DNA from 2 places in the Flavobacterium sp. NLM genome. Region 1 is predicted to be linked to the other one. Evidence: riboswitches for the same ligand, from Rfam matches in the RefSeq annotation. Region 1 holds a riboswitch; the other holds the start of a gene.
The links. A riboswitch is a leader RNA that binds a small molecule or an ion and turns the genes downstream of it on or off. The one in region 1 is predicted to bind cobalamin.

Region 1 (5,670 bases):
CTAAATATTTGATTTCGTCTTTAAAACATCAGGTAACCAATACGATAGATTTTCAGCATAAAGATTTCTCCGTTTTATTGGCAACCCGTTTTAACGAAAGAGTTACCGGAGCTTCTTACTGGATTAATGACGCCAGAATTAGTCAGTCTATTAAAAAGTTTACCATTTTTATTGATGCACAAAACATTTTCAATACTACTTATTATGAAATTGGAGCATTTCCTTTGCCGGCAAGATGGTTCAGTTTAGGTGCAAAATTTGTTACTTTTTAAATACAAAGGTTAGTTATAAAAAGGGGAAAGGTATTCGATATCTTTCCCCTTTTTTTGTGTCCTTTTTCTTTTGTAAAAAAGTAAGAAAAAAAATAAAAAAAGGTACGCATTACGGATAATTAAATAAAATCAGATCTATAAATTTGTGTCAAGTACCACAAGAAATAACATTTTAGAATCCTATTAAACCCAAAACATATGTCTGATTTTTTAAAACAATTTGGAGAAGATCTTAAAAAGAACGTACCTGGTTTTATCGCAGTTTCTGTAGCAGAAATCAAAAGCGGAATGTCTTATTATTCACAATCAGCTTTTAGCGATTTTGATCCGGAACTCGCATCTGCCTATAATCTTGAAGTCGTCAAAGCAGAAATGAACGCCATAAGAGCTTTAAAATTACAAGGTCAGGTTGTTGATAACGTTATGATTACGCTTACTTCTCAAATTCATATTATTGATGTTTCTGATAACGGAGAGTATTTTATTTATTTAGCAGTAGATTCGACCAAAGCAAATTTGGGTATGACAAAATCTATATTGAATAAGTATAAAAAAGAAATAGCCCACAAACTGTAATTGCATTTTTTTATAATTTTAAAAGAGGATTTTCTAATTTGAATTTCCTCTTTTTTATTGAAAATCGTTTTTTGTAAGCAAAGATTTAGTTTATATTTAGTTTCTGAAAAGAGATTTTTTTTTAATGGAATTACGGCAATATTTCGAAAAATACAATGACGAAGAAACCTGCATTGAGGAATTTAAAAACAAACGACTGGAAAACGGTTTGGTTTGTAAAAAGTGCGGGCATAATTCCCATTCTTTCAGAACAGTCGATTTAAAATTTCAATGTAAAAAATGCAAAAACAGAATCAGTCTTCGATCCGGAACCGTGATGGAAAACTCCAATTTACCCTTTAGATACTGGATGATTTGTATTGAATTAATGACACTTTCTAAAAAGAAATTCTCCATTTTACAATTGCAATATCTTTTAGGACACAAACGCTACGAACCTATTTGGCTGATGGTTCAGAAAATCCGTTTGGTGATGCATAAACGAGACGAAAAATATATGTTACGTGCTTATTCTGAGTTTGATTCTGAATTTCTAAGGGAAATTGAAAAACTTACTTTTTCAAAAAAGAAATAAAGTAAAACTTGGTTTCATATTATAATCTGCAACATTAAATCCTTTAAGCATAACGCACAGCCTTTTTATCTTTGTTATACTCCTGTTTAGGCTTTATTTTAAATAAGTAAACTAAGATTTATGAGTACGATTAAAAAAGGTTTTCTGCTATTATTTTGTACTGCGTTTATACAAATTGTAAAAGCGCAGGATGCTCCATATTCTATTGGTTTTATTCCCGCATCAATTGAAGAAGGAGATATTGCTTTCCCAATTTATGAAAAATGGCATTTAAGCGGACAGGCCGATTTTCAATTGGTGACGCAAGGTGCATATACCAATGGAAATCCTTTTGCTTATACACAGCGTGTTGTAGTTAGGCCGTGGCTAATTTATTCCGGATTTAAAAATATAAAACTGTGGCTGGGTTATGCTCACAATCAAAAATATGCCGTAGAAGAAGCAGGAAATTATGAAACCTTAGAAAACAGACTTATTGTAATGGGAACTTTTTCTCAGGATATGCCAAAAGGCTCTATTTTTGAACAAGTGCGTTTTGAAACCAAATTTTTTGATGACAGAAACGGAGTTCCGCAGACAATTCCGCGATTAAGAGCAAGATTTGGTGTGAATCATTTTCTGCGTCAAACTAAAGAAAAACCTATATTTTTAGCACCAAACATTGGCTATTATACAGAATTGATGCTAAAGTTTGCTTCAAAAGATTATGCCGAAGAGCATTTTGATATTTTTCGATTATCAGTTTACTACACGGCAGGTATAACGCCCAATATCCATTTTCTGGCTGGCATCATTGGTCAGATGCAGCTGCGTGCCAACGGAAATCAGTTTGATGTGTATTACGGGCCAATGGTTTCTGTAAAATACAGTATCACACCTAAAGAAAGAGAAACTTTTGACAGCGTCGACGGCGGTGCTGATTAATTTAATTTAGTTCTCGAAAAGACTTCTTAATTTTTTAAATAAACTTATTTTACCAATTCCTGCATCATTTTTTTCAGGATAGTTCTATCTTTGCGCCAGATTTTGGTCTGTTTTTTCAAATTTAATGAAAAAACAGTTAAAAGGGAATCAGGTGTAAATCCTGAACAGACCCGCTACTGTAAGTTCTATATAAGTCTTTAAACACTACTATTGCCATTGTCCCGATTTTGCGGATGAGAAGGCTGTTTTAAAGATGGAACAAGTCAGGAGACCTGCCACAATCACATAGTTTAAGACTTTCGTGGAATAAAGTTAACAACAAGAATTGACCTGTTATTTACATAGCAGGATTATCTCTTTTTGCTATTACATCCCGAAGTTTATTTAATTAATTGGTGATGTATTATAGAAAAAAAATACTCTTATTCGTTTTCATACTTTTTGCTCCGTTTGTACTTCATTCGCAAGTAGAAACTGATAGTTTGCGGGTTTTAAAAGAAGTAATCTTAAAAGGAAAACCTTATCAGGAAGTTATTCCGGTGCAGACACTTTCGGGAAAATTACTCGAAAATTTAGCGAGCCATAATGTTGCCGATGCGCTTCGGTATTTTGCCGGAACTCAAATAAAAGATTATGGCGGACTTGGCGGTCTTAAAACCGTCGACGTTCGTAACATGGGAACACATCACGTTGGTGTTTTTTATGACGGAATACAATTAGGAAATGCACAAAACGGCGTCACCGATTTAGGAAAATATTCCCTCGACGACATGGAATCACTAACGATGTATAACGGACAGAAAAGCGAAATATTCCAATCAGCAAAAGATTTTGCGGCGGCTTCTACAATTTATTTGAGAACAAAACGTCCGGTTTTTATTGGCGATAAAAAAACAAATCTCTTAGTACGTTTCAAGACAATGTCCATTAATTATTTTGATCCGTCTTTTAGATGGGAACAAAAATTAAGCGACAAAGTCAGCATGAGTTTTAGTTCTGAATACATAAAATCGAACGGAGAATATAAATTCAGATACAAAAGAAACAATCTCGACGGAACGGTTGCTTACGATACCACAGCCACGAGACATAATAGTGATATTGAAGCTTTAAGGGTAGAATCCGGACTTTACGGAAAAATAAATAAAGGTTCCTGGGATGCCAAAGTGTATTATTATGATTCAGACAGAGGAGCGCCGGGTGCGATTGTGGAAAACAAATTCTCAGACGGTTTCAGGCAATACGACAAGAATTTTTTCACTCAGGCATTTTTGGTAAAAGACTTTACCGAAAAATATAAATTTCAGGCAAGAGCAAAATTCGCTTACGATTATACACATTACGTTGCCAGAGATACCACAAACATATTAGGCGAAACCGTAACCGAAGGCGCACAGTCTGACGATAGTTATTATCAGCAGGAATATTATATCTCCGCAGTCAATATGTACAGCATTTTATCCAATTGGGATGTTTCCTTGTCTACAGATTTTCAATACAACCGATTAAACGCTACAAGAAGAGGAATCCAGACTCAATTCTCTTACCCGCAGCGTTATACTACATTAATTTCTTTAGCCAGCACTTATAGAATTGGCGGTTTTAAAGCTTTAGGAAGTGTTATTGGAACCAATGTTCAGGAAGAAGTTCGCTACAACGCAAAAGCTCCAGATAAAACAGAATTTACTCCGGCCTTATTTTTAGGCTATACACCATTTAAAAGTTACGATTTTAACCTGAGAGCATTTGCAAAACGAATTTTCAGAATGCCCACTTTCAACGATTTGTATTATACCATGATTGGTTCAAGTACTTTGCGACCAGAATATATGAACCAATACGATATTGGACTCACGTATAACTTTCCTCAGAATAAAGGGTTTTTCGACAAATTCTCTTTTCAGTTAGACGGTTATTATACCAATACAAAAGATAAAATAATCGCCGCGCCAACCGGAAATCTTTTCCGCTGGATGATGACGAATATTGGTCAGGTAAAAGGAAAAGGAATAGAATCTGTTTTGAATATGGGAACGCATTTTGGCAAAGTAAATCTTGCTGCAAATCTTACTTATACCTATTCTGAAAGTAAAGATTATACCAAATTTGGCGGTCTTGAATTATCCTCTTACGGAGACCAAATTCCGTACACGCCGTGGCACAGCGGTTCAGGAATTCTAAATGCCGATTATGAAACCTGGAATTTCAACTACAGTTTTATTTATGTTGGAAAACGCTATAACGGAAATGTCAATAACATAAAAATTAATGAAGTTCAGCCGTGGTATACGCATGATTTAGCCGTTCAAAAATCATTTGCATTTCATAATTACAAATTAAAAGGCGCAGTAGAACTCAACAATGTTCTCAACCAAAATTATGAAGTGATATACAATTATCCAATGCCGGGCCGCACAGTGAAATTTATAATAAGTATTGAGCTATGAAAAAGATAACCGCAAAAATAATTCTCAGTTTATGTATCATTCTGGCTTTTGCTTCCTGCAGAGAAGACGAAATTATTTTTCCGTCAACAGATAAAAGTGTTGCTGCACCAAGAAGCGACGGAAATATCGAAGGTTTTTATCTTCTGAACGAAGGAAATATGGGAATGAACCGCGCCAGTATTGACGTTTTTAATTACAGAACCGGAAATTATACTACGGATATTTATTCGGAACGAAATCCAACTGTTGTAAAAGAATTAGGCGACGTAGGAAACGATATTAAAATTTATGGGAATAAAGTCTACGCTGTAATCAATTGTTCCAACAAAGTTGAGGTCATAGAAAAATGGACAGCAAAACGCATCAAAAAAATTGATATTCCCAATTGTCGTTACGTGACTTTTTATAAAGACAAAGCGTATGTGAGTTCGTATTCTGGTCCAGTTGCCATTGATCCAAATGCAGAAATTGGTTTTGTTGCCGAAATTGATACAACATCATTAGAAATAAAAAGAAAAGTAACTGTTGGCTATCAGCCTGAACAAATGGTAGTTCATAACGGAAAATTGTATGTAGCAAATTCCGGAGGTTACAGAGTTCCAAATTATGACCGAACTGTTTCTGTAATTGATTTGGAAACATTCAAAGAAATCAAAAAAATAGATGTGGGAATCAATTTGTACAGCATGCAGATTGACAGCCGCGGTGATATTTATGTGAGTTCCAGAGGGGATTATTACAACACGCCTTCGAATCTTTTTGTAATTGATACCAAAACCGATGAGAAAAAAATGCAGTTAGATATTCCGGTTTCAGATACTTGTCTGGTCGATGATTTACTTTATTTCTACAGCGTATCGTGGAGTTATTTAACCAA
Region 2 (5,670 bases), on a different contig from region 1:
ATATTAAAAAAAATGCCGTTTTCTGTCATTGCTCTGCCGAAAAAGCGCATCAAAAATTATTAGATTATCTTGGCGCTAAACCTATTTTAAATTTAGATTTGCGTCTTGGCGAAGGAACGGGCTGTGCAATTGCATTTCCTATTTTAAAATCGGCTGAGGCTTTTTTGAATGAAATGGCTAGTTTTGAAAGTGCTGGGGTTAGTAGGAAGTAAACTTCAATTGAGCATAAATAATTATGTTCATTAATGATTTATACTCATTTTTGTCATTTCGACGAAGGAGAAATCTCCACAAGTAACTCCGCAATCCATCTAACCAATCTTTGTCGAGCTACTTGCGGAGATTTCTCCTTCGTCGAAATGACATACTAAATAGAAAAACAATAATTAATGAAAAAAGAACTACACATTTTCTTCACCTGCTTAATGTTCTACACCAGAATTCCTTGTCCAAAAAACATTACTCACGATCCGGATTATTTAAACAAAGCAACAAGATATTTTCCTTTTATTGGCTGGATTGTTGGATCGATTTCATTTCTGGCTTTTTATATTTTCTCTCTTTTTCTTTCAACAGAAACAGCTGTTATTTTTGCTATTATAATCTCAGTATTAACAACCGGAGCATTTCATGAAGATGGATTTGCAGATGTCTGCGATGGATTTGGCGGCGGCTGGACCAAAGAAAAAATCCTGATGATTATGAAAGACAGCGCGATTGGTGCTTATGGCGCAATTGGATTGGTTTTGCTTTTTTTGGCTAAATTCAAACTGCTTTCAGAATCTATTTTACTTTTCACTAATAACATTTTACTGATTTACCTTTTATTTATTTCGGCACATTCTTTAAGTCGTTTGGCGGCAATCAGCATTATTTTTACGCATCAATATTCTCGTGATGACGCTTCGAGCAAAAGCAAACCAATTGCTAAACAACATAGCTGGAAAGAAGTTTTCGGATCTTTTTTCTTTGGATTAATTCCGTTATTGGCACTCTCCTATTTCAATTATAAAGTTCTTTTAGCCTTAATTCCTGTTTTTATAACCAGATATTTTCTGGCCAGATATTTTCAAAAATGGATTGACGGTTATACGGGAGATTGTCTTGGCGCAACGCAGCAAGTGTGCGAAGTAATTTATTATTTAAGTATTCTTTTTATATGGAAATTTATTTAGTTCGCCACACCGAAACCATCTGTGAAAAAGGAATTTGTTACGGACAATCTGATGTAAATATTGCAGAACCTTTTGACGAAATTTTTAACCGAATTGTTTCAGAATTACCTAGTGAAGCTATTATTTTTTCAAGTCCGCTAAAACGCTGTTCTATTTTAGCAAAACACATTCAGCAAAATATAAAAACAATTTCTTATCAGGAAGACGATCGTTTGAAAGAAATGAATTTTGGCGACTGGGAATTGAAAAACTGGAACGAAATTCCGCCAGAACAATTAAATCCGTGGATGGAAGATTTTGTAAACATTCAGGTTTTAAATGGTGAATCATTTGTGGAATTACATCAAAGAGTTGGTGATTTTTTAGCAGAAAAAATTCTGCAGAAACCCCAGCAGCCTATCATTATTGTAGCACATGCCGGAATTATCAGAAGCGTATTATGTCATCAAACTTCACTGCCATTAAAAGAGGCTTTTCAAAATAATGTCGATTTTGGACAAGTCATAAAAATTACATTTTAATTTAGTTTTGTTTAGTATTTAATTGAAATAGTAAAACAAATTTGAATATTCAATAATTTTAACTTTATCTTTGCAGCAAATTAAGGTTGTGTTTTTATAAAACACATTAAAAGGGAATCAAGTAAAATCTTGAGCTGTTCCCGCAACTGTAAGCTTAGTTCTAAAAAGAATGCTTGTTGTAAACTACAAAACCACTGCTCGCGCTGGCGAATGGGAAGGTAAACAACAAGACGCGAGCCAGGAGACCTGCCTTTGTAACAAATATCGAGCTCTCGGGAAAAAGAGTGTAGAAATTATGACTTTAAGAATACGTTTTGCTTTTTTACTTGTAATGTTGTGCCAATTGATTTCGGCGCAGAGCGATTCTATTAAGTTAAAAGAAGTTGTAGTTTCTGATGCTAATCTGAAAAAATACTCCAATTCCCAATCCGTTTTAAAGCTTAACGATTCGATTATCAATAAAAATGAAGCTTTACTAACTGATCTTTTAAATTTCAATTCAACTATTTATTTTAAGGAATACGGACGAGGAATGCTTTCTACGGTTTCTTTTCGTGGAACTACCTCTTCTCAAACCGCTGTAATCTGGAACGGAATCAATATTAATTCGCAGATGAACGGAAGCACCGATTTCAACACAATTTCGGGTTCTGATTATAATTCGATTAGTGTAAAAGCTGGTGGCGGAAGTGTTATTTACGGAAGCGGTGCCATTGGCGGAACCGTGCATTTAAATAACGATCTGGCATTCTATAATCGGTTTGAGAATAATTTAAAACTCGATTACGGAAGTTTCAATACTATTGGAATAAATTATAAAACGAATATTTCTAACGAAAAATGGAGTGCGCAAATTGGTTTTTCTAAAAACAGCTCCACAAACGATTACAAGTATTTAAACCGTTACACCTGGCGAGGCGAACAGCGCTGGAACCAAAACGGACAGTATGATATTATAACTATGAGCGCTAATGCAGGTTATAAAATCGACTCAAAAAATACTTTAAAACTGTATAGTCAGTTTTCAAATACAGACAGAAATACTTCTTTAGTTGTAGAAACGGAAACAAAAAGCAAATATGTAAATGGTTTCAATCGAAGTTTATTAGAATACGACGGTAATTTTGGAAAATTTAAAACCAATTTTAAAGCGGCTTATATCTTTGAAAACTATCAATATTTTGCTGATAATTCAAGTAACATCTACACTTACGGAAAAACTGAAAGTTTAATTACAAAAGTTGATTTAGGATATACTTTATTCAAATCAACACAAATAAATGGAATTTTAGATTATAACAGAACTAAAGGTTACGGAAGCAGTTTTGGCGATCACGTTCGCGAAATCAGCTCAGCAGGAATATTGGTCAAACAAGATTTCTCTGAAGCCTGGAAAAATGAACTTGGCGTACGAAAAGAGTTTACAGATAATTACAAATCTCCGGTTCTATTCTCTTTAGGATCTTCGTATCAGTTTAGTAAATTGTACAATTTCAAACTGAATATATCCCGAAACTTCAGAATTCCGACTTATAATGATTTGTATTGGGACGAAGGCGGAAACCCTGATTTAAAACCAGAAAGCTCCTATCAGGCAGAAATTGGAAACGTGTTTACTTTCAAAAACATTTCGCTTACGCAGACTTTCTACTACATCAAAATTAAAGATTTACTGCAATGGGTTCCGGGCAAAAACGGCATTTGGAGTCCAACAAATAAAGACAATGTTAATAGTTACGGTGCCGAAACCCTATTGAGCTGGAAAAAACAATTTGGCAAAAACAACTTAAGTGCAAATGCCTCTTATGCGTATACGGTTTCAGAAGATGAAGCCACAAAAAACCAGCTTTTTTTTGTTCCTTATAATAAAGTAACAGCTTCTGTCGCTTATTCAAGAAACAGAATTTCTGCTTATTATCAATTTTTATACAACGGTTTTGTGTACACAAGAGCCGATAATAATCCGGACGAAATTATAAACGATTACAACATTTCAAATGTCGGAATCGATTATGATTTTAAATTCCTTGACTCTTTCAAACTTGGTTTTCAAGTTTTAAACATTTTCAATAAAAATTATGAAAGCCTTGAAGACAGACCAATGCCGGGTCGAAATTTCAATATGTATTTAACTCTAAAATTTTAATAATTATGAAACTTAGTAAATTACTTTTAATGGCGTTTAGCGTCTCGTTATTCGTTTCTTGTTCGAGTGATGACGATAATGACCAGGTAGAATATAAAAACGGATTCCTTATTTTAAACGAAGGAAGCGCAGGACAAGGAAGTGTTTCTTTTTCAAGCAATGATTTCAACGTTTTTGAAAAAGATGCTTACACTGCTGCAAACGGATCAGATTTGCTTGGAAAATATGCTCAAAATATCTTTTTTGACGGAGACAGAGCTTATATTATTGCAGGTGGTTCAAATGTTATAAATGTGGTAAACAAATACACGTTTAAATTGATTGCTAAAATCGATACTGGACTTGCAAACCCAAGATATGGTGTTGTAAAAGATGGTAAAGCGTATGTAACTAATGCTAATACTTATTTTTCAGCAAGTAATCCAAACGGAAATACTGATGATTATGTTGCTGTAATCAATTTAGCTACAAATACATATGAGTCTAAAATCAACCTAAACGCAACAGCTAACAGGCTTGTAGAAGAAAATGGTAAATTATATATTACTGAACCTTACAATAATGATAAATTATTAGTGGTAAATATTGCAACTAAAGCATTAGAAACTCCTGTAGTAATTGGTTCAGGCGCAGATTCTATTGAAGAAGATAACGGAACCTTATATATTTTAAGAGGTCCTTATGGAGACAGAAGCGAAATTGTAAAAGTAAAATTAGCAGACAATTCTATTTCCAGAATCACATTCCCTGAGTCATTAGACGGAGCTGCGTTTTTAGATGTTTACGAGAATAAAATTTATTATACAGTAGGGAATTCAGTTTATTCTATTGCTACTACTGCAACTGAAGCTTCAACAACTGCAATCGTAACGCCTAGTTTAGGTTATTTATACGGATTTGCAGTTAACAACAACCGCATTTATTTAGCTGACAGCGGAGATTTTAAAGCTGATAGTAAAGCATACATTTACAGCTTAACTGGAAGTTTACAAAAAGAATTAACTGTTGGAGTGGGGCCAAACGGTTTTTACTTTAATGATTAATTTACTTTAGAATTAGTTTTTTATTTGTTTTTGGTAAAAAAAGGCTTTCATTTCTGAAAGCCTTTTTTTTATTTCTATTCTATTTTTAAAACCCTTTTAGAGCATTACAGATACATTTCGTTTCGTAATCCGTTGATTTTTTTAGAATCGCTTATGTATGGTAAAACTGCGTTATGATCTGTTTGGATTTTCTTAGCAGCAGAACCTGTAATTTTAGAGATTGCCAAATTCAGCAATGGTTCAGAAGGATCGCCTAAAACACCATAATTATTTATGTATTCATACTGAACATAAGTTGGAACCAATCCTCCTGTATAATCTCCAAAATCTGCAGCATTAGAAATTTTAAAAATTAAAGGCTGCATGGCATATTTATGATTTGGATTTACATTTATTTTATCGAAGCTTTTCGAATCATAAAGTGTCATTGAGCCAACGTTTTTACCAATAGTGGTTTCGCCAATTTGAACAACGTTGATGTAAGGTTTTAATCCATTTATAACCAACTCACTTGCAGATGCCGTATTTGAAGTTGTCAAAACATAAACCGTAGCCATATTCAAGCTATTTACAGAATTACCGCCAAAATTGGTAACAAATCTTTCATTTAACTTCTCTAGTCCTTCACTATTAAATGCGGCCATTACTTTAAAATTATATTGTCTTTTCGAAAATATTTCACCGTCAAACTGTCCCGTAATCATACTTGCCAAACGTGTTGCCGTACGTACAGAACCACCTCCGTTATATCTTAAATCTAAAATAAAATCTGTAACACCCTGCGC

Region 2: another riboswitch for cobalamin. It lies ahead of APR43_RS20450 (TonB-dependent receptor plug domain-containing protein); the one in region 1 lies ahead of APR43_RS23610 (TonB-dependent receptor).

What each region holds. Positions count from the first base shown of each region.
Region 1 covers NZ_LIAC01000027.1:35,066-40,735, reverse strand. The annotation lists gene APR43_RS23630 (TonB-dependent receptor plug domain-containing protein) at 1-272, shown strand, start outside; gene APR43_RS23625 (hypothetical protein) at 471-848, shown strand; partial or broken gene APR43_RS23620 (transposase) at 973-1,419, shown strand; gene APR43_RS23615 (DUF2490 domain-containing protein) at 1,543-2,346, shown strand; cobalamin riboswitch at 2,433-2,641, shown strand; gene APR43_RS23610 (TonB-dependent receptor) at 2,745-4,793, shown strand; gene APR43_RS23605 (DUF5074 domain-containing protein) at 4,790-5,670, shown strand, end outside.
Region 2 covers NZ_LIAC01000017.1:68,443-74,112, forward strand. The annotation lists gene cobT (nicotinate-nucleotide--dimethylbenzimidazole phosphoribosyltransferase) at 1-212, shown strand, start outside; gene APR43_RS20440 (adenosylcobinamide-GDP ribazoletransferase) at 390-1,175, shown strand; gene cobC (alpha-ribazole phosphatase) at 1,160-1,696, shown strand; cobalamin riboswitch at 1,763-1,965, shown strand; gene APR43_RS20450 (TonB-dependent receptor plug domain-containing protein) at 1,992-3,842, shown strand; gene APR43_RS20455 (YncE family protein) at 3,848-4,885, shown strand; gene APR43_RS20460 (S41 family peptidase) at 4,990-5,670, opposite strand, start outside.